2 linked regions of the Paraburkholderia fungorum genome follow. The protein of the gene in region 1 interacts with the protein of each later gene in a pairwise test. Links are inferred from orthologs where the notes say so. Each region holds a gene or a part of one and is shown on either strand. Other genes may lie near its edges.

Region 1 (6,558 bases):
GAAAAGCCGGTTGCCGCGCGAGCCCGGCCATAGGCCTGGCCGACATGGTCGTAACGGCCGCCGCGCGCCACCGCATTCGGCACGCCGTCGACATAGGCCGAAAACATCACGCCGCTGTGGTAAGCATAGCCGCGCAGGTCGGCAAGGTCGATCATCACTTCGGCGCCGTCGACCTGGCTCGCGAGAAACGCGAGATCGTCGAGTGCGCGGGCGATGGCCGGCGTATTCGGCAAACGTGCGCGGGCTTCTTCGAGCACCGACGCGTCGCCATAAAGCGAAGGCAGCGCGCGCAACGCATCGCGGATGACCGGCGTGAGTCCTTCGGTGAGTTCCGCGAGACGCGGCACATCTTTGCCCGCCAGCGCGTCGTAGAGCGACTGACCATGGTCTGCGGCGGCCGGTTCGGATTCGATCAACGCAGCGAGCACACCCGCGTGACAGAGGTCGAGACGAACCTTGGAAAGACCCGCCAGACGCAGTGCGTCGAGCATCAGTTGCTGGATTTCCAGGTCGGCTTCGAGGCCAGCATGACCATAGATTTCCGCGCCGATCTGGATCTGCTCACGCGTGGCGTGCAAACCGCGCGGACGCGTGTGCGCAACATTGCCCGCATAGCAAAGACGCGTCACGCCCTGACGGTTCAGCAAATGCGCATCGATACGCGCGACCTGCGGCGTCATGTCGGCGCGCAGACCGAGCGTACGACCGGACATCTGGTCGACGAGCTTGAAGGTGCGCAGATTCAGATCGTGACCGCCACCGGTCAGCAGCGACTCGAGGTATTCGAGCAGCGGCGGCATCACCATCTCGTAGCCATACGAGCGGAAACGGTCCAGCAGACGGCGCCGCAATTCTTCGATCTTGCGGGCTTCCGACGGCAGCACGTCGGCGATATTTTCGGGGAGTAACCAGGTCGACATCGATACAGTCCTACGACGTTGAACACGGCGGCTGGGGCGCCGGTGAGTGAGTTTTAATGGCGGGCGGCGACTCGATTCTGGCGGCTATCGCAGACGCCCTGACGCCCGTGCACCTCATGCCGGCTCGCGTCGGCAGACATCAGCAGCACAGACACCACAGGCGAGGCATCTACGGCCCGAGCCGGACCCGTCAGGTCACGATAAACAGCAGAATCAGTCCGAGCGCCATCACGATCAACCCGCCAATGCGGATCTGATGCGCGGGACGTTCCGCAATTTTACGGAACGTGTCGCGCCAGGCCGCCGGAAAAACGAAGGGAAACATCCCTTCGATAATCAGCATCAATGCGATCGCGAGCAGTAACGAGCCGGCTATATCCATGCGATGAAAAGCCGCGATGCGAATGCCGCGGCGGTTCCGGTTATCAGTGTTTGCGCGGTGCCGCGGGAGCGTCCGGGGCAGCGCCGCCGGTCGGGCTACGCATGAAGCGGAAGAACTCGTTATTCGAGTCGACGACAACGATGTCGCCCGGCTTGAAGGTGTTCCGGTATGCCTGCATGCTTTGATAAAACTGATAGAACTGCGGGTCTTTGCCGAAAGCGTCTGCAGCAATGGCCGCAGCCTTCGCATCGCCGTCGCCACGAATGCCCTGCGCCTGACGATAGCCGTCGGCGAGAATCTCCTGCTGCTTCGCGATGGCATCGGCCTTGATCTGGTCAGCCTCGGCCGCGCCCTTGGCGCGTTCGTCGGCGGCAACCTGGTTGCGCTCGGCAATCATCCGCTTGAAGACCGAATCGGTCATCGCTGCGGGGAAATCGACGCGCGTCAATTGCATACCGACCACCGACACGCCCAGCGACGCCGCCGCCTTGTCCATCGAGTCGCGCGCTTCGTCCGCGACAGCCTGCTGTTTGGCAAGCGCGTCGGACAACGTGACCTTGCCAAACGCGTCGCTAAGCGCGGTGCGCGACAGCAGAGCCAGCCGGTCCGGCAGGCTCTGGACATCACCCTTTGTTTCAGCGAGCAATTTCAGCGGATCGGTGACGCGGAACCGGACGACCGGATTCACCAGTAACTCGGTTTTGTCCGACGTGACGTAATGATCTTCGTCTGGCGCGTCGAGCGACTGCACGCGGTTATCCACCAGCGTGACGGTTTGCAACGGCGGCGGCAGTTTGACGTGCAGCCCCGGCCCGAGCAACGTGGACGGCGAGTCGCCACGCGACGACAGCACGGCCATATGCCGCTGATCGACGACGAACACCGTCGACGACGCGGCGAACAGCACGATGACAATAGCCACGACGAGCGCAATGATCTTGTTCATGTTGTGCGCTCCTTATTGAACGTCGTCTTCACGCATGCGATTGCGGAAGGCGTCGCGTGAACGGAGCGAGTCGCTGCTTGCCGCGGCCTGGCTGGCCGGCGTGCTGACGGCGGCCGGTGCCGAAGCCACGACTCCCGGTACAGCGGCAGCCGCGTTGTCGGAAGCCGCCGGAGCCGCTGCACCGCTCGCCGCTTGCGGAGCTGCAGCTGCCGAAGCGCCCGACGGGCTCACGCCTGCTTCCGCGAGCCGCTGACGATTCTGTTCGATCAGCTTGTCGAGCGGCAGATACATCACGTTATTGCCGTTCTTGTTGTCCACAAACACCTTGGTCGCCGTCGAATAGATGTGCTGCATGGTTTCCATGTACATGCGCGTGCGGACCACAGCGGGCGCTTTCGAGTACTGCTCGTAGACCTGATTGAAGCGCTCAGCGTCGCCCTGCGCCTGAGCCACGGTCTTGTCGCTGTACGTTTTCGCGTCGGCGATCTGGCGTGCCACATCGGCTTGCGCATGCGGCAGCAAATCTGCGACGTAGGCCTGCGCGTCGTGCTTCGCGCGTTCGTTTTCCTGGCGTACTTTTGCGGCGTCGTCGAAGGCGGCCTGCACCTGGTCGGGCACCTGCACCCCTTGCATCGTCACCCCGGTCACAACGAGACCGGACTGGTTCGCGTCGAGGGTCTGCTGGATCGATTCCATCAGCTGCTGACGAATTGTTTCGCGATCCTGATCGAGAACATCGCTGGTGCTGCGCGTGCCGACGATGCTGCGCACCGCCGCCTGAGCGGCCTGCATCACGCTTTGATCGGGATCGACGCTGCGGAACAGATAATCGGTCGGCTTGCGCACCTGGTATTGCACCGCGAAACGCACGTCGACGATGTCCGCATTCTGCGTGAGCATCGACGCGTCTTTCACGTTCGCGAGACGCACGACGTTATTGCGGCCGATCTCCACCTGGCGGATCTGCCCGATATTGACGACTTCATGCGCTTCGAACGGATACGGCAGACGCCAGTGCACACCCTGCCCCGCGGTGTAACGATATTTGCCGAACTGCATCACGACCGCCGCCTGACCATCCTGCACGACGAACACGCCGCTGCCGAGATAGATAGCGATCAGCACGCCGATCACGATGCCCACGCCGATGCGCGCGCCGCGTCCGTTATCGGGTTTGCCGCCACCGACACCACCGCCCTTGCGTCCAAAAATCCGGCTCAGGCGACGATTGAAATCACGCCACATCTCGTCGAGATCGGGCGGCCCTTCACCGTCTTTGGGTGGGCGCTTGGGATCGTTCGGCCGTTGCCGGTCTCCATTGCCATCGCCCCGGCCCCAGCGCGGATCGTTCAGTGACAGCATGGCGCGCATGCGCAGCCAGATACTCCGCTCGTTGTAATCGTTCACCTGTGTTCGTTCACCAGAGTAGACAGCGGGTCAGTGCAATTGGGACGGGTCAGTGCCCGAGTTCTGGGACCTTGCGGTCGTCGTGCGGTGCTGCCGTTCCGTTTTCTTCCGACGGCTCGATCAGCACGTCGCCAAGAGGTTCGGCAGTAGCGATTTCAGCGATGGCAGCGCGCAATGTATCCAGCCCTTGCCCGGTGCGCGCGCTCAAAAAGACGCGCGAAATATTACCATACTCATCCCGCTCAACCGCGTCCCCACGGGCCGCCAACTCGGGCACCGCGTCGATCTTGTTGAATACCAGCACCTGCCGGATCGTGTCCGCGCCGATAGCGTGCAACACCTCGTTCACCTGATCGATCTGATCGAGGCGCACTGCGCTCGATGCGTCGACCACATGCAGCAGCAGATCGGCGTGAATGGTTTCTTCGAGCGTGGCACGGAATGCCGCGACCAGCTGGTGAGGCAACTCGCGGATGAACCCGACCGTATCGGACACCACCACCTGCCCCGCTTCGTCGCCGAGATACACGCGGCGCGACGTTGTGTCGAGCGTCGCGAACAGTTGGTCGGCAGCATACGCCTGAGCTTTAGTGAGTGCATTGAACAGCGTGGATTTGCCCGCGTTCGTATAGCCGACCAGCGACACCGACATCGTCTGATTCCGGCTGCGCGCGCGACGCTGCGTGCCATGCTGACGACGCAGCTTCTCAAGCCGCGTCTTGAGCGCCTTGATGCGCTCGCCGATCAGGCGGCGGTCGGTTTCGAGCTGCGTTTCACCAGGACCGCGCAAACCGATACCGCCCTTCTGACGCTCGAGGTGAGTCCACGCACGAATCAGCCGGGTCGACAGATACTGCAACTGCGCGAGCTCCACCTGCAGCTTGCCTTCGTGGCTGCGGGCGCGTTGCGCAAAAATATCGAGGATGAGACTGGTGCGATCAATCACACGGCGATTAAGCGCCTGCTCCAGATTGCGCTGCTGCGCAGGTGCCAGAGCGTGATTGAAAATGACGAGTTCGATGTCGTTCGCCTCACACGCAAGACGCAATTCTTCGGCCTTGCCGCTGCCGACGAACATCTTCGCGTCGGGGCTGGACCGGCGTCCGGTGAGGGTAACTAACGGATTGGCACCCGCGCTTTGCGCGAGCAGGCTGAGTTCTTCGAGACTGGCTTCGAAATCGATCTTACCGAAGTCGATGCCGACAAGCGCTGCATTGATCAAATTGGAGGGTATCAAGATAAGGCGGCCGGGAGTAATCGCCAACGGGCGACGCTACGCCGGCCGCGACAGGGGTTAGGACTGTTCAGAATCCGGGTGGAAATTCACCGGACGGGCTGGCACGACTGTCGAGATTGCGTGCTTGTAGACCATCTGGGTGACCGTATTCCGGAGCAACACGACGTACTGGTCGAACGATTCGATGTTCCCTTGAAGCTTGATGCCGTTGACCAGGTAGATCGACACCGGCACATGCTCTTTACGCAGTGCGTTCAAAAACGGGTCTTGTAACAATTGCCCTTTGTTGCTCATAGCAAACTCCGTATTTTTTTGCAGGTTGACTAAATTGACGACGAAGGAAAAAGAGATCCGCCATCAACCGCTACACTATAGCCGATTTTCGTTTTTGCGCGAGGGCATGGCCTAAGCGGCCAAACCCAGCACACACGCGGGTTTCAGCCTTTATCCGCGTAAGGGTTCGTCGATGATCTGAACTCTATGCGCAATGGAGTCCCAACCAGCTTGAAAGTTTCCCGGAAGCGGTTTTCGAGGTAGCGTTTATACGTTTCGGTGATTGCATCAAGTGCGTTGCCGTGAATCACGATGACCGGCGGATTCTGTCCACCCTGGTGGGCATAACGCAGTTTCGGGCGCACCGGACCACGTCGGCGCGGCTGCTGGAATTCAACAGCGTCGATCAATGCGCGCGTCAGCTTCGGCGTCGGCAGCTTGGCCATTGCCGCTGCGTACGCGTCGTCGACCGAGCGCATCAGCGGCCCAATCCCGCTCTTTTCCTGTGCGGAAATGAAATGGAATTTGGCAAAGTCCAGAAATTTTAGTTTGCGCTCGAGGTCGGCTTTGGTGCGGTCGCGCACATGCGAATCAAGACCGTCCCATTTGTTCACGCCAACGACCAGCGCGCGCCCTTGTTCCACGACGAAACCGGCAATGTGCGCGTCCTGTTCCGAAATGTCCTGGCGCGCGTCGAGCAGCAGGATCACGACGTTCGCGTCGGAGATCGACTGCAGCGTTTTCACCACCGAAAATTTCTCGATCGCTTCGAACACCTTGCCGCGACGGCGCAAACCAGCCGTGTCGATCAACGTGTACGGTTTGCCTTGACGCTCGAAGTCGACGTAGATCGAATCGCGCGTAGTGCCTGGCATGTCGAACGCGATCACGCGTTCTTCGCCGACCAGCGCATTAATCAGCGTCGACTTACCAACGTTCGGACGACCGACGATCGCGATCTTCACGCCACGCGCTTCTTTCTCGTCGTCGCTCTCTTCCGGCTGACCGGCGTAGGCAACACCGAGCGCCTCGTTGATCATTTCCGTGACGCCGTCGCCGTGCGCTGCCGAAATCGCGCGCGGGTCGCCGAGACCAAGTTCGTAGAAGTCGGCGGCGACATTCGAGTACTTCATGCCCTCCGCCTTGTTGACGACCAGGAAAATCGGCCGGCCGACCTTGCGCAGATAATCGGCGATGGTCTTATCTTGCGGCGCGAGCCCATTGCGACCGTCGACGATGAACACGACGATGTCGGATTCCTCGACCGCCTGGCGGGTTTGACGCGCCATCTCGTGCAGGATGCCTTCTTTGGCGACCGGCTCGAAACCACCGGTGTCGACGACCAGATACGGCCTGTCGCCAGCGCGTCCTTCGCCGTAGTGGCGATCGCGCG
Region 2 (16,534 bases), 330 kb from region 1 along the record:
CGGACACGAAGGAAACTCATCATCAGACCAGTATCGGCGCGCAATTCAAAGGCACGCTGCATATTTTGCGCAGCGCGGCGTTCTGGAAAATGGCGTCCTTCTCGGTGGTCACGCAAGGCGTGTTCTACGCGATGCAGTCGCTGTGGGTCGGCGCCTGGTTGCGCGACGTGCAAGGCTTCGAGCCGCGTGAGGCCGCCGCGCTGGTGTCGGTTCTCGGTTTCGCGATGATGGCGGGCTGCGTCGGCTTCGGCGCGGCGGCGCGCAGTCTCGAGCGACGCGGCATTTCGCTTTATGCGTTTTGCGGAATCGGCATGGCGCTGTATGTAGTGACGCAGTTGCTAATCATGTTCAAGGCGCCATTGCCCGCCGGCTTGCTATGGGCGGCGTACGGCATTTTCGGGGGGACTGGCATTCTTAGCTACGCTGTCATGGCCCGTCATTTTCCGGCGCAAATGATCGGCCGCGTGAACACCACGCTCACGCTGATTATCTTTCTGCTGATTTTCGGCTTCCAGATCGGCGTTGGCGCGGTGCTGTCGCATTGGCCGGCAACTAATGGTCATTACCCGGAAGTCGCCCATTTGACTGCCTGGGGGATTCTGGTGACGCTGCAGGTGCTGAGCGCGATCTGGTACATATTGCCCAATCGTGCGGTGGTCCGTCCTGTGGAAATGCGCGCCGGCCAAGACGCCTGAGCGTTCGGACGGGCGCGCGGCTGCGAAGGGAGATTAATCGACGCTATCTTGATTTGGTGTCGATAAATTTCTCTTTGCCGCCGGCAAAGTCAATTCCAGTAAGGGTTTGCGTGGATCGAGACCGGCCTGCACCGGGTCCGCGCGCCATCTCGGATTTGGAGGGAAGGGCGGTTTCAGGCTATAATTTCAAGGTTTGAGCTTATCAACCCGCACCCTAGCGCCTACCTCTCCCATACCGTTCATCCGCCGCGCGCCAATGGCGTAGCAAGAAGGGCCCCGCACCAAGCCGATCCGTCCACACAATGGATACATTGGACATGTCGCGCACCCCTTGCAACGTTACAGGCAGTACGCGAGCGAGTCTGCGCGCGCATCCTCGATGTGCTTCGCTGCGGCTCGCAGTCGGATAGGCTGGTCGGCAACAGGGTGTTCCCCCAAGGAGTCTCCCGTGTTGCCGTCATTTTCTCCCGCTCTGCTCGCGCTCGCCGACGGCACGGTCTTTCGTGGTTACTCGATCGGCGCCCCCGGCCATACGATCGGCGAAGTCGTGTTCAACACCGCTATCACCGGCTATCAGGAAATCCTGACCGACCCGAGCTACGCGCGCCAGATCGTGACCCTCACGTATCCGCACATCGGTAACGTCGGTGTGAACGCCGAAGACGTCGAAGCTACGAAAGTCCATGCCGCCGGCCTGATCATCCGTGATCTGCCGGTTCTCGCGTCGAATTTCCGCATGGAGCGCACGCTCCCGCAATACCTGAAGGACGAAGGCGTCGTCGCCATCGCCGGCCTCGATACCCGCATGCTGACCCGCGTTCTGCGCGACAAGGGCGCGCAGAACGGCGCGATCCTCGCCGGTTCGGACGACGAAGCCAAGGCGATCGAACTCGCACGCTCGTTCCCGGGCCTCTCGGGCATGGACCTCGCGAAGGTCGTGTCGACGAAGGAAAGCTTCGAATGGACCCAGACCGAATGGCGTCTGGGCAGCGGCTACGGCACGCAGAGCGCGCCGAAGTACCGCGTGGTCGCGTTCGACTACGGCGTCAAGTACAACATTCTGCGCATGCTGGCCGAACGTGGCTGCCACGTCACCGTGCTGCCGGCGCAAGCCACCGCGGCCGACGCGCTCGCGCTCAACCCGGACGGCATCTTCCTGTCGAACGGCCCTGGCGACCCGGAACCATGCGATTACGCGATTGCAGCGGCAAGTGAGTTGATCGAGCGCGGCATTCCGACGTTCGGCATCTGCCTGGGGCACCAGATCATGGGCCTCGCAGTCGGCGCCAAGACCATGAAGATGAAGACCGGCCACCACGGCGCGAATCATCCGGTAAAGGATCTGGACGACGGCCGCGTGGTCATCACGTCGCAGAATCACGGTTTTGCAGTCGACGCCGACACGCTGCCCGCGAACGCGCGCGCCACGCACGTTTCGCTGTTCGACGGCACGCTGCAAGGCTTCGCGCTGACCGACAAGCCGGCGTTCTGCTTCCAGGGTCACCCGGAAGCGTCGCCTGGTCCGCACGACATCGCTTATCTGTTCGACCGCTTCACCGGTTTGATGGACGCGAAGAAGGGCGACAAGAGCGCGGCGGCGTAAGCTGAAGCGGCTCGGCGCTGCGGGCTTGCCGGAAGAAGTGGCACGGCATCCCGGCAGCGCGCGGCTCGTCAGGCGATGAGCGCTTCCAGCGCGCAAGGTGCGCAAGCGCCCCCCAAATGAGCCGCCCGCAACAGCCAACGGCAGCACACAGCAGCAAGCAGCAGCGCACAGCAAAGCGCGCGCAACGCAACACCGACGCGCGCCGACGGAAAGAATTCAGGAATACATTAGCGAGAGCGTTATGCCCAAGCGGACAGACATCAAGAGCATCCTCATTATCGGCGCGGGTCCGATCATCATCGGCCAGGCGTGCGAGTTCGATTACTCGGGCGCGCAGGCATGCAAGGCGCTGCGTGAGGAAGGCTACAAGGTCATTCTCGTCAACAGCAATCCGGCGACGATCATGACCGACCCGAACACGGCCGACGTGACCTACATCGAGCCGATCACGTGGGAAGTGGTCGAGCGCATCATCGCGAAGGAGCGCCCGGACGCGATCCTGCCGACGATGGGCGGCCAGACCGCGCTGAACTGCGCGCTCGATCTCCACGCGCACGGCGTGCTGGAAAAGTACAAGGTCGAGCTGATCGGCGCATCGCCGGAAGCAATCGACAAGGCGGAAGACCGCCAGAAGTTCAAAGACGCGATGACCAAGATCGGCCTCGGTTCGGCCAAGTCGGGCACCGCGCATTCGATGGAAGAAGCTCTGACCGTGCAGGCGGATATCGCTGCACAAACCGGCAGCGGCGGCTATCCGGTCGTGATTCGTCCGTCGTTCACGCTCGGCGGTTCGGGCGGCGGCATTGCGTATAACCGCGACGAATTCGAAGAGATCTGCAAGCGCGGTCTGGACCTGTCGCCCACGCGCGAACTGCTGATCGAAGAATCGCTGCTCGGCTGGAAAGAGTACGAGATGGAAGTGGTCCGCGACACCAAGGACAACTGCATCATCGTCTGCTCGATCGAAAACCTGGACCCGATGGGCATCCATACCGGCGACTCGATCACCGTGGCGCCCGCACAAACGCTGACCGACAAGGAATATCAGATCCTGCGTAACGCGTCGCTCGCGGTGCTGCGCGAGATCGGCGTCGATACTGGCGGCTCGAACGTGCAGTTCTCGATCAATCCGAAAGATGGCCGGATGGTGGTGATCGAAATGAACCCGCGCGTGTCGCGTTCGTCGGCGCTGGCGTCGAAGGCAACCGGCTTCCCGATCGCCAAGGTCGCGGCCAAGCTGGCTGTCGGCTACACGCTGGACGAGTTGAAGAACGAAATCACCGGCGGCGCGACCCCGGCGTCGTTCGAACCGACGATCGACTATGTCGTCACCAAGATTCCGCGTTTCGCGTTCGAGAAATTCCGCGAAGCCGATTCGCGCCTGACCACGCAGATGAAGTCGGTCGGCGAAGTGATGGCGATTGGCCGCACCTTCCAGGAATCGTTCCAGAAGGCGCTGCGTGGTCTGGAAGTCGGCGTCGACGGTCTGGACGAAAAGACCGATAACCGCGACGAGATCATCCGCGAGATCGGCGAAGCCGGTCCGGATCGTATCTGGTACGTCGGCGACGCGTTCCGTGTCGGCATGACGGCTCAGGAAATTTTCGACGAAACGTCGATCGACCCGTGGTTCCTCGCGCAGATCGAACAGATCATCCTGAAGGAAAAGGCGCTGGCAGGCCGCACGCTGGCCAGCCTCACGAAGGAAGAACTGAAGTACGTGAAGCAGAGCGGCTTCTCGGATCGCCGTCTGGCCAAGCTGCTCGGCGCGAAGCCGGCGGAAGTGCGTCAGCGCCGTATCGAGTTGAACGTGCGCCCGGTGTACAAGCGCGTCGACACGTGCGCGGCCGAGTTCGCGACGAAAACCGCGTACATGTACTCGACCTACGAGGAAGAGTGCGAAGCGAACCCGACCAACAACAAGAAGATCATGGTGCTGGGCGGCGGCCCGAACCGGATCGGCCAGGGCATCGAGTTCGACTACTGCTGCGTGCACGCCGCGCTCGCGATGCGCGAAGACGGCTACGAAACGATCATGGTCAACTGCAACCCTGAAACCGTTTCGACCGACTACGACACGTCCGACCGTCTGTACTTCGAATCGCTGACGCTCGAAGACGTGCTCGAAATCGTCGACAAGGAAAAGCCGGTCGGCGTGATCGTGCAATACGGCGGCCAGACGCCGCTGAAGCTCGCGCTCGACCTCGAAGCGAACGGAGTGCCGATCGTCGGCACGTCGCCGGACATGATCGACGCCGCCGAAGACCGCGAGCGTTTCCAGAAGCTGCTGCAGGACCTGGGCTTGCGTCAGCCGCCGAACCGCACTGCACGCGCCGAAGACGAAGCACTCAAACTCGCCGACGAAATCGGCTACCCGCTGGTGGTGCGTCCGTCGTACGTGCTCGGCGGCCGCGCGATGGAAATCGTCCACGAGCCGCGCGACCTCGAGCGCTACATGCGCGAGGCCGTCAAGGTGTCGAACGACTCGCCGGTGCTGCTCGACCGCTTCCTGAACGACGCGATCGAATGCGACGTGGATTGCATTTCGGATGGCGAAGCCGTGTTCATCGGCGGCGTGATGGAGCACATCGAACAGGCAGGCGTCCACTCGGGCGACTCGGCTTGCTCGCTGCCGCCTTATTCGCTGTCGCAAGAAACCGTGGCTGAGCTGAAGCGTCAGACCGGTGCGATGGCCAAGGCGCTGAATGTGATCGGCCTGATGAACGTGCAGTTCGCGATCCAGCAAGTGCCGCAGGCTGATGGCTCGAAAGAAGACATCATCTACGTGCTCGAAGTGAACCCGCGTGCCTCGCGTACCGTGCCGTACGTGTCGAAGGCGACCAGCCTGCCGCTTGCGAAGATTGCGGCGCGCGCAATGGTCGGCCAGAAGCTGGCAGAACAGGGCATCACGAAGGAAATCGTGCCGCCGTACTTCAGCGTCAAGGAAGCCGTGTTCCCGTTCGTCAAGTTCCCGGCAGTCGACCCGGTGCTCGGACCCGAAATGCGCTCGACCGGCGAAGTGATGGGCGTGGGCCAGACTTTCGGCGAAGCGCTGTTCAAGTCGCAACTCGCCGCGGGCTCGCGTCTGCCGGAATCGGGCACGGTGCTGCTGACGGTGATGGACGCCGACAAGCCGAAGGCCGTCGAAGTCGCGCGCATGCTGCACGAACTCGGCTACCCGATCGTCGCGACCAAGGGCACGGCTGCCGCGATCGAAGCGGCCGGCGTGCCGGTCAAGGTCGTCAACAAGGTGAAGGACGGCCGTCCGCACATCGTCGATATGATCAAGAACGGCGAGATTGCGCTGGTCTTCACGACCGTCGACGAAACCCGCGCAGCGATCGCCGACTCGCGTTCAATCCGCATGAGCGCGCAGGCGAACAAGGTCACGTACTACACGACGATGTCCGGCGCGCGTGCTGCAGTTGAAGGTTTGCGCTATTTGAAGGACCTCGAAGTCTATGATTTACAAGGGCTGCACGCTCGCCTAAACTAAGGCTTCGACTTTTTGTCCAAGAAGTAAGTGCCGCGGTTAAGCGGCGTTCCGTAGGTGCTGTGGCCCGGGTTTTGCCCCGGGGCGCTGGTTCCCGCGGAATGCACTTAACCGCGGTGATTTTTTTTACGGCTGTTTTTTGCATAGAGTTGTTTATGAGCACTGTTCCATTGACGAAGCGCGGCGCGGAAATGTTGCGCGATGAATTGCAGCGCCTGAAATCGGTTGAGCGTCCCTCGGTGATCAATTCGATCTCTGAAGCGCGTGCGCAGGGCGATCTGTCGGAAAACGCGGAATACGACGCGGCGAAGGAAAAGCAGGGCTTTATCGAAGGCCGGATTGCCGAGATCGAATCGAAGCTGGCTGGTGCACAGGTGATCGACCCGTCCAAGGTCGACGCGGACGGCCGCGTGGTGTTCGGCGCGACGCTGGAACTGGAAGATCTGGAGTCGGGTGCATCGGTCAAGTACCAGATCGTCGGTGACGACGAAGCAGATATCGACCATGGTCTGATCTCGATCAGCTCGCCGATCGCGCGTGCGTTGATCGGCAAGTCGGAAGGCGACGTGGCTTCGGTGCAGGCACCGGGCGGCGTGCGCGAGTACGAAATTATCGCGGTTAGCTACGTCTGATGGCGGCTGCGGTGTCCCAGATGCCACATCGACTTTTTCGTCTTTTGACGGTGCTGTGGGTCGGCAGTCTGCTGACTATCGGCTATGCCGTCGCGCCGGTACTGTTCACGTCGCTCGACCGGATTTCGGCGGGCGCCGTGGCAGCACAGCTATTCCGGATCCAGGGGCTGGTTGGCATCGTGTGCGGCATTTTGCTGCTCGTTCTCGCGAATGTTCTGGTGCGCCGTGGCGATCAAGCCTATCGCCGTGTTCGCTGGATGATTGCCGGCATGCTGTTATGCGTGTTGGTGGGCTATTTCGCGTTGCAGCCGTTTATGAATGCGATGCGCGTGGCCGCACTCGAGGCTGGCAGCGACGTAGGGCATTCGGTCTATGCAACGCGCTTTGGCATCCTGCATGGCGTATCGAGTCTGTTTTATCTGATCGAAAGCGTGCTGGGTCTGGCTCTGGTGTGGAAGCTGCCTGCGGGTGGCGGCGTGCTGGCCGTGGAGCAGGGTGCTCATGGCAGCGGTACTGCAGGAAAAGTGACAGGCTGACGGACTGAGTTGCCGCAGCGGGCGTGTTGCTGGAGCCCGCTGATCGGTTGCTTCGGGCAGATCGCCGTGCGCAATGGGTCGTCTGCTTCAGCCTACCTTGGGTCAAAGGTGCGGATCTGGCCCGCACCTCTCACCATTCGCTTACTTCGACGATTGATGCGAGCGCTTTGCGCTGGTTTGACGCTTCTTGGCTCGCTTGATGTTGCCGCCTTGCGTCACACGTTCATTGCCGCGCACGACAACCGCTTTAGCCTTCGGCTTGCGCATCGGAATTTCGCTGGGCTTCACGACCTTAACGACGCGCGGTGCGCGACCTTTACCCGGCTTGGCTTCTTCCGCAGCTTCGCGGGCGCTCGGCAAGGCGCCGCGTTTGGCCTTCACCGCGGGCTGGGTCGATTCCGGCTTCCAGATCACCAGCAACTTGCCGATGTGCTGGATCGGCGCGGCGTTCAACTTGTCGCAGATTTCTTCGTAGATAGCGATGCGCTCTTCGCGTTCATCGCCGAACACACGAATCTTGATCAGCTGATGAGCACCAAGGTGTACCTTGATTTCGGAGAGCACAGCGTCGGTCAAGCCTTCGGCGCCGACGAGCACGACCGGTTTGAGCGCATGTGCCTGGGAGCGCAACTCGGCGCGTTGGTCGGAAGAGACTTTGAGGGCTGGCATGGAAAGTGGGAGACTCGACTAAAATGGCGGCACCTGCGTTCCCGATCGATTTGCTCGAATGGGCCGATTCAACAGGGCGGCGCGTCAGAACAACAGAATCGCGGCTCACCGTTACTTATTGCCGGTTTAGGCATCAGTTTGGCACTGGCCGCGCGAATTAACCGCGTATTATCCCCTAAAGCGCGTCACCACGCAGCAAGAGTTCATCTTTAATGGCAAAAAACAAGTTCAACACCGCGTGGCTGCATGACCACATCAACGATCCCTACGTGAAAATGGCGCAGCGGGAGGGCTATCGCGCCCGCGCAGCATACAAGCTCAAGGAAATCGACGAACAGGACAAGCTGATCCGGCCAGGGCAGGTCATTGTCGACCTGGGCTCGGTGCCTGGCAGCTGGAGTCAGTATGTGCGCAACAAACTCGCCAAGGGTGCTCAACGCGACGCAGAGCGCGAAGGCGGCATCGACGGCACGATCATCGCGCTGGACATTCTCCCCATGGAGCCAGTAGCTGACGTTCACTTCATTCAAGGCGACTTCCGCGAAGACGCCGTAGTGGGTCAACTGGAAGAATTGGTCGGAGAACGCCAGGTTGACCTTGTAATTTCGGATATGGCGCCCAACCTGTCGGGAGTGGCGGTGGCGGATGCCGCGCGAATCGAGCATTTGTGCGACCTCGCGTTGGAATTTTCGCAAAATCACCTGAAATCCGATGGTGCCCTTTTAGTCAAATGCTTTCACGGCAGCGGTTACAGCCAGATTGTCGAAAAGTTCAAGCGTCAGTTCAAGGTGGTGGCGGCCCGCAAGCCGAAAGCGTCGCGGGATAAATCGTCAGAAACATTTATTTTGGGTAAGCATCTTAAGCGTCCTGCATAAGGGCGCTCCAGAACGGTTCCGCATCTGTCGATAAGGTGCTGGGGGCGCCGGAAATTGGCGCTGCAGCGGCCCGCTACGCTATTTCTGTGGTAGCGAAACCTTATGGCAGGGGTCTGCGGACTGGATTAGAATGCTTTCGTGGTGCCGCAAGGCAAATGTAGGCGCCCGTCTAAGTGAAGGAGTGGTGCTTTGAACAACAATATGTTTTCGAAGGCAGCAGTGTGGCTGGTTATCGCACTGGTGCTGTTTACGGTGTTCAAGCAGTTCGACAAGCCCCGTGTCCAGGAAGGTGTTTCCTATTCGCAGTTCATGGATGACGCTAAGGCCGGCAAAGTCAAGAACGTCATCGTCCAGGGGCGGAACCTCACGGTCACTCCAGCAGACGGCCAGAAGTACCAGATCGTGTCGCCCGGCGACATCTGGATGGTCGGCGATCTGATGAAGTATGGCGTTCAGGTGAGCGGCAAGGCTGATGACGAACCCAATGCGCTGGTCTCGGCGCTGTACTACCTCGGGCCGACGATCCTGATCATCGGTTTCTGGTTCTACATGATGCGACAGATGCAGGGGGGCGGCAAAGGCGGGGCATTCTCGTTCGGCAAATCCCGTGCTCGTCTGATTGACGAGAACAACAACGCAATCAATTTCACCGACGTTGCCGGTTGCGACGAAGCGAAAGAAGAAGTCTCCGAACTCGTCGACTTCCTGCGCGATCCGCAGAAATTTCAGAAGTTGGGCGGTCGAATTCCGCGTGGCGTGCTGCTGGTTGGGCCGCCGGGAACGGGTAAGACGCTGCTGGCGCGCGCAATCGCCGGTGAAGCGAAAGTGCCTTTCTTCAGCATCTCGGGTTCGGACTTCGTTGAAATGTTCGTCGGTGTCGGCGCGGCTCGTGTGCGCGACATGTTCGAACAGGCGAAGAAGCACGCACCGTGTATCGTGTTCATCGACGAAATCGACGCGGTCGGCCGTCATCGTGGGGCCGGCATGGGCGGCGGTAACGACGAACGCGAACAGACGTTGAACCAGATGCTCGTCGAGATGGACGGCTTCGAAGCGAACTCGGGCGTGATCGTGATCGCTGCAACGAACCGTTCGGACGTACTCGACAAGGCTCTGCTGCGTCCGGGCCGTTTCGACCGTCAGGTGTATGTCGGTCTGCCGGATATTCGCGGTCGCGAGCACATCATGAAGGTTCACCTGCGCAAGGTGCCGATTTCGAACGACGTCGATGCAGCGGTGATCGCGCGCGGCACGCCGGGCTTCTCGGGCGCTGATCTCGCGAATCTCGTGAACGAAGCGGCATTGTTTGCGGCTCGCCGAGGCAAGCGCATTGTCGAGATGAACGACTTTGAAGACGCGAAGGACAAGATCTTCATGGGTCCGGAGCGCAAGTCGGCCGTGATCCGCGAAGAGTCGAAGCGTGCAACGGCCTATCACGAGTCGGGTCATGCGGTGATTGCCAAGCTGTTGCCGAAGGCCGATCCGGTGCACAAGGTCACGATTATTCCGCGTGGCCGTGCGTTGGGCGTAACGTGGCAGTTGCCGGAGCATGACAACGAAACGTATTCGAAGGACTACTTGCTCGATCGTCTCGCGATTCTGTTCGGCGGCCGCGTTGCCGAAGAGTTGTTCCTGAACCTGATCAGCACGGGTGCATCGGACGACTTCAACAAGGCAACCCAAACAGCGCGTGCAATGGTAGCCCGTTTCGGTATGACCGATGCATTGGGGCCGATGGTCTACGTCGACGACGAGAACGACGCAACGCCTTTTGGCCGTGGCTTCACGCGTACGATTTCGGAAGCGACTCAGCAAAAGGTCGATGCTGAAATTCGCCGCGTGCTGGACGAGCAGTACACGCTCGCAAAGCGCCTGCTGGATGAAAACCGCGACAAAGTCGAAGCGATGACAGCCGCACTGATGGAGTGGGAGACGATCGACGCCGATCAGATCAACGACATCATGGCTGGCCGTCCGCCGCGCTCGCCGAAGAGCTCGCCGCCGTCGGCAAGCGACGCCTCGTCGGGCGGAAGTCCGGGCACTGAGGTCAAGCCGGGTAGCGCAACCGCACCCGCCTGATCGTCAAATAGTAGAAAGTGCGGGCCGGTGTGTTCCACGCCGGCCCGTTTTGCATTTATTTGTTTTGCGTGAAGTTCGCTACGTGTCGAAAGTCGATTGCAGTTTTCTTCCCGTCCCCGCGCCGCTGCAATGCGGCCGCTTCAAGCTGACCTTTGAACGCCCTTTGGTGATGGGCATTCTGAACGTCACGCCCGATTCTTTTTCCGATGGTGGCAAGTACGCGATGCGCGACGATGCGCTGCGCCAGGCGGAGCGGATGATGCTCGACGGCGTGGATATCATCGATATCGGCGGCGAATCGACTCGGCCGGGGGCGCCCCCCGTGCCACTCGACGAGGAACTCGAACGCGTGATTCCGCTTGTCGAGCAACTACGCGGCGCGAACGTGCCGCTGTCGATCGATACTTATAAGCCGGAAGTGATGCGCCACGCGCTGACTGCGGGCGCTGATCTGATCAACGATATTTGGGGCTTTCGCATGCCCGGCGCAGTTGACGCTGTGCGCGACAGCAATTGCGGTCTATGCGTGATGCATATGCTCGGTGAGCCGCAGACCATGCAACTCGGCGAGCCTGCCTATGAAGATGTGGTGAGCGAAGTTCGCCATTTTCTCGAGGAGCGCGTGGCTACGTTGCAGCAGGCTGGTGTCGCGCGCGAACGCATTAGCGTTGATCCGGGGTTTGGTTTCGGCAAGGCGGTGATCGAGCATAACTATACGCTGCTCGCGCATCTGCCGGACACGGCTCCACGCGCCGAACCGCCGTATCCGATTCTTGCGGGCATGTCGCGCAAATCGATGATCGGCGCGGTGGTCGGGCGCCCGGCGCCGGAGCGCGTCGCGGGCAGCATCGCAGCGGCTGTGTGCGCAGCCGAACGGGGCGCGGCAATTCTGCGTGTCCATGACGTCTTACAAACTGTAGATTCATTGAAAGTATGGGCAGCTATGCGCGATGCGGCGAAACACGCCCGCGCGCACGATTGAACCCAACGCCACGGGAGATAGATAAAAATGGCACGTCGTTATTTCGGAACGGACGGGATTCGAGGCAAGGTTGGCGAAGGACCGATTACCCCGGAATTCGTGCTGCGGCTCGGTTACGCGGCGGGCAAGGTGCTTGCGGGCGCGGATCGTTGGGCCAAATCCGGCACGCGGCCAACGGTGCTGATCGGTAAAGACACGCGTGTGTCGGGCTACATGCTCGAAGCGGCGCTCGAGTCGGGATTTTCGGCAGCGGGCGTCGACGTGATGCTCGCCGGTCCCATGCCGACCCCGGGCATTGCCTACCTGACGCGCGCATTGCGGCTTGCTGCGGGCGTCGTCATTAGCGCGTCGCACAATCCGTATTACGACAACGGCATCAAATTTTTCTCCGCCGACGGCAACAAGTTGCCGGACGAAGTGGAGTCGATGATCGAAGAGCAACTCGATCAGCCGCTCGCCTGCGCCGCCTCCGAACAGCTCGGCAAGGCTCGGCGGCTAGACGACGCTGCCGGTCGCTATATCGAGTTCTGCAAGAGCACGTTCCCGGCTGCGTACGATCTGCGTGGCATGAAGCTGGTGGTCGACTGTGCGCACGGTGCCGCTTATGACGTCGCGCCGCACGTGTTCCACGAACTCGGCGCCGAGGTGATTCCAATCGGCGTGTCGCCGAACGGCTTCAACATCAACGACGGTGTCGGCGCGACCGCACCCGATGCGCTGGTGCGCGCGGTGCGTGCGAATCACGCGGACCTCGGTATCGCGCTCGATGGCGACGCCGACCGTCTGCAGGTGGTGGATGCGGCGGGGCGCCTGTATAACGGCGACGAACTGCTGTACGTGCTGGTCAAGGACCGGATCGCGACCGAAGGCAAAGTGTCGGGCGCAGTCGGTACGTTGATGACCAATATGGCCGTTGAGGTCGCGTTGCAGGAAGCCGGCGTGAAGTTCGTGCGCGCGGCGGTCGGCGATCGTTACGTGCTCGAACAGTTGCGCGAGCACGGCTGGCAGCTCGGCGCGGAGGGTTCGGGACACATTCTGTCGCTGGATCGTCACTCGACCGGCGACGGTATCGTCTCCGCGTTGCTGGTGCTGGCGGCGATGCAGCGCAGCGGCAAGCAGCTCGCCGAATTGCTGGAGGGCGTCACGCTATTCCCGCAGAAGCTGATCAACGTGCGCATGAAACCTGACGCAGACTGGAAGGGCAGCGACTCGATCCGTCGCGCGATCGGCACGGCCGAAGACGCGTTGAAAGGGCGCGGGCGCGTGCTGATTCGTGCATCCGGTACAGAGCCGGTTCTGCGCGTGATGGTCGAAGCGGAAAGTGCCGACGACGCGGTTCTGCATTCGGAAACGATCGCGGATGCGGTGAGGCAGGCTACGGCTTAAGCGGTATTCAGGCAGCGGCGCGGCGCTATTGGCGTGCCGTTGCCGCTGTCGTTGACGCTGCCATCGCAGCGGCAGTCCCAACTAGCAGTTCTCCTAGAATCCGCGCTCTACAACTCCCGCAACTAACGGACCGCAAACCTGCGCATTCCTCGCGCAACTGACAGCCGCTGCGCTCACGCGTCCTCATCGCAACTAACGGCCTTCAGATTTCGCCCCCGCCATCCCCTGCGGCAATCCGCCACAATCTAGCCAATCACCGCGGCACCATCCCCCGTGCTTATCCGCTTCTGATTTCCCCCGCAAACGTTCTCACCCCGCCATACAACCCAATCAACATACAAATAGCGCCCAAAGCGCCGTGAAACCCGCAATTCACCATCCCAACGACCTTTCGCGCCGTAATCCTACTGTCACATCCGATTCACGATAAGTCACGTTACTGTCATAAATAGACCCTAAGCTTCGCGGTGTTCGAGTTACTCGCTCACACCCGCTCACACCCTTGGAGGTCTCATGAAATTGATGCAAACCGTGTTCGCTGGCGTCGCTGGCGCGCTTTTCGCTATCGCAGCGCAAGCCGCAGACATCACTGGCGCGGGCAGCACCTTCGCAGCACCGATCTACACGAAGTGGGCTGACGCCTATCAGAAGTCGGGCGGCGGCAAGGTTAACTATCAAGGTATCGGTTCGTCGGGTGGCGTGAAGCAGATCGTCGCGAAGACCGTGGATTTCGCCGGTTCGGACGCTCCGCTGAAAGACGAAGAACTCGCGAAGGAAGGCCTGTTCCAGTTCCCGACGGTGGTCGGCGGCGTGGTTCCGGCAATCAACGTGCCGGGCGTGAAGCCGGGCGAACTGGTGTTGTCGGGTGAAGTGCTCGGCGACATCTACCTGGGCAAGATCAAGAAGTGGAACGACCCGGCAATCGTCGCGTTGAACCCGAAGATCAAGCTGCCGGATACCGACATCGCCGTGGTTCGCCGCGCCGACGGTTCGGGCACCAGCTTCATCTGGACGAACTACCTGTCGAAGGTCAACGCTGACTGGAAGGCGAAGGTCGGTGAAGGCGCAACGGTCAACTGGCCGACGGGTACGGGCGGCAAGGGCAACGACGGCGTCGCAGCCTTCGTGCAACGTCTGCCGGGCGCAATCGGCTACGTGGAATGGGCGTACGCGAAGCAGAACCACATGACGTACGCAGCGCTGAAGAATTCGTCGGGCGCAGTGGTCGAGCCGAAGACGGAAACGTTCAAGGCAGCGGCTGCCGGTGCTGACTGGTCGAAGTCGTTCTACCAGATCCTGACGAACGAGCCGGGCAAGGACGCATGGCCGGTCGTCGGCGCAACGTTCGTGCTGCTGCACACGGCGCAGGACAAGCCGGCGCAAGGCACGGAAACGCTGAAGTTCTTCGACTGGGCGTTCAAGAACGGCACGCAAGCTGCAAACGATCTGGACTACATCTCGCTGCCGGATTCGGTCACGGCTGAAATCCGCACGCAATGGAAGGCGAAGGTCAAAGACGCAGCAGGCAAGTCGATCGCCGACTAAGCTTCTGACGTAAGCAACAGCAAGTCGCACTACATTGGCCGTCCTCCTGTGAGGACGGCCAATGGCATTAACCGCAACGGCAAACTTGCAGCGAGGTTACCTGCAATTACGTGTGGCATTCATCCAGCATCGAATTCAGCTTAACTCGAGCATCACCGGCCGCACGACACGTGTCATACGGCAACTGGAAACAGGTCCATCAGGCTCTCATGTCCGATATCCAATTAGCGTCTGGCGCAAGCAGGTCCACGCCGCCCGGCAGCACGTCGCAGCAGAAGGCGCCCAGCCGCGCCGGCGACGTGATCTTCGGCGGTTTGACACGCCTTTCCGCCATCATCACGCTACTGCTGCTCGGCGGCATCATCGTCTCGCTGGTCGTCGCGTCCATGCCGTCGATCAAGGAGTTCGGCTTCCGCTTCCTGTGGACCGCCGAGTGGGATCCACCAAGCAAGCAATTCGGCGCACTGGTGCCGATTTACGGCACGATCGCCACGTCGCTTATTGCACTCATCATCGCGGTGCCCGTCAGCTTCGGCATCGCGCTCTTCCTGACCGAACTCGCGCCCGCCTGGCTGCGCCGACCGCTCGGCATCGCGATCGAGCTGCTCGCCGCGATTCCGTCGATCGTCTACGGTATGTGGGGTCTGCTCGTCTTCGCGCCGATCTTCGCGCAGTATTTCCAGAAGCCGCTCGGCGTGGTGCTCGGCGGGATTCCGTTCGTCGGCGCGCTGTTTTCCGGGCCGCCGATCGGCATCGGCATTCTGTGCGCCGGTGTGATTCTCGCGATCATGATCATTCCGTACATTGCTTCGGTGATGCGTGACGTGTTCGAAGTCACGCCAGTTCTGCTGAAGGAATCGGCTTACGGCATCGGCTGCACGACGTGGGAAGTGATGTGGAAAATCGTGTTGCCCTTCACGAAGACCGGTGTGATCGGCGGCGTGATGCTGGGTCTCGGCCGCGCGCTCGGCGAGACGATGGCGGTCACGTTCGTGATCGGCAATACCAATCTGCTCGACAATATTTCGCTGTTCTCGCCGGGCAACAGCATCACGTCGGCGCTCGCCAACGAGTTCGCTGAAGCGGACCCTGGTCTGCATACGTCGGCGCTGATGGAACTCGGCCTGATCCTGTTCGTGATTACTTTCATCGTGCTGGCGATTTCGAAAATCATGCTGCTTCGCCTCGAAAAAGGGGAGGGCGCGAAATGAGCCAGCCCACTTTGAATATGCCGGGTTCGCACGATCCCGCCCAACTCGAAGCCATGCGTGTGCGTCTTCAAGGACGCCGCCGTTTCAAGAACGCGATTGCATTGACCATGTCGCTCGCGGCAATGGCGTTCGGTCTCGTGTGGCTCGTGTGGATTCTCTATACGACGCTGCGTCTGGGTATCGGTGGGTTGTCCGTCGAGTTGTTCACGCAGTCCACGCCCCCGCCGAATACCGACGGCGGCGGTCTTGCCAACGCGATTGTCGGCAGCCTGATGCTGGTGGGACTCGCGACCTTCATCGGCACGCCGATCGGTATTCTGGCGGGCGTCTACCTCGCCGAATACGGTCAGAAGGGCTGGCTCGCCCAGATCACGCGCTTCATCAACGACATTCTGCTGTCGGCGCCGTCGATCGTGATCGGTCTGTTCGTCTACGCTCTGGTGGTCGCGAAAATGGGTCACTTCAGCGGCTGGGCGGGTGTGTTCGCACTCGCGTTGCTACAGATCCCCATCGTGATCCGCACGACCGAAAACATGCTGAAGCTGGTGCCGAACGCACTGCGTGAAGCCGCTTTCGCACTCGGCACGCCGAAGTGGAAAATGGTGCTGTCGATCACGTTGAAGGCCTCCGTCTCCGGCATCGTGACGGGCGTTCTGCTCGGCGTTGCACGTATTGCCGGCGAAACCGCGCCGCTGTTGTTCACCGCGCTGTCGAACCAGTTCTTCTCGATGGACATGAATCAGCCGGTTGCGAATCTGCCGGTTACGATCTACAAGTTTGCGATGAGCCCGTTTGCGCAATGGCAATCGCTCGCATGGGCCGGCGTCT

Evidence for each region.
Region 2: the proteins of hflK (region 1) and ftsH interact in binary tests that used the Escherichia coli proteins (3 or more experiments, as listed by UniProt). The link is inferred for Paraburkholderia fungorum from one-to-one orthologs.

Annotation. Positions count from the first base shown.
Region 1 is NZ_FNKP01000001.1:2,486,641-2,493,198, forward strand. What follows is about bases 1,459-4,332. They hold hflK (FtsH protease activity modulator HflK), read right to left. Parts: upstream 3,656-4,332; coding sequence 2,261-3,655; downstream 1,459-2,260. Other genes in these bases: hflC (protease modulator HflC), read right to left, coding at 1,459-2,248; hflX (GTPase HflX), read right to left, coding at 3,705-4,332. In the rest of the region: BLS41_RS10900 (ATP phosphoribosyltransferase regulatory subunit), read right to left, coding at 1-920; BLS41_RS10905 (DUF2065 domain-containing protein), read right to left, coding at 1,111-1,302; more of hflC, read right to left, coding at 1,346-1,458; more of hflX, read right to left, coding at 4,333-4,919; RNA chaperone Hfq, read right to left, coding at 4,950-5,186; ribosome biogenesis GTPase Der, read right to left, coding at 5,330-6,558.
Region 2 is NZ_FNKP01000001.1:2,813,384-2,829,917, reverse strand. What follows is about bases 8,269-11,137. They hold ftsH (ATP-dependent zinc metalloprotease FtsH), read left to right. Parts: upstream 8,269-8,692; coding sequence 8,693-10,582; downstream 10,583-11,137. Other genes in these bases: folP (dihydropteroate synthase), read left to right, coding at 10,665-11,137; BLS41_RS12380 (RlmE family RNA methyltransferase), read left to right, coding at 8,269-8,503. Outside these bases: BLS41_RS12410 (MFS transporter), read left to right, coding at 1-695; carA (glutamine-hydrolyzing carbamoyl-phosphate synthase small subunit), read left to right, coding at 1,144-2,298; carB (carbamoyl-phosphate synthase large subunit), read left to right, coding at 2,540-5,794; transcription elongation factor GreA, read left to right, coding at 5,947-6,423; BLS41_RS12390 (DUF4149 domain-containing protein), read left to right, coding at 6,444-6,959; BLS41_RS12385 (YhbY family RNA-binding protein), read right to left, coding at 7,101-7,628; more of BLS41_RS12380, read left to right, coding at 7,841-8,268; more of folP, read left to right, coding at 11,138-11,564; glmM (phosphoglucosamine mutase), read left to right, coding at 11,592-12,950; phosphate ABC transporter substrate-binding protein PstS, read left to right, coding at 13,464-14,495; phosphate ABC transporter permease PstC, read left to right, coding at 14,705-15,706; phosphate ABC transporter permease PstA, read left to right, coding at 15,703-16,534. UniProt on the Escherichia coli protein: Acts as a processive, ATP-dependent zinc metallopeptidase for both cytoplasmic and membrane proteins. Plays a role in the quality control of integral membrane proteins.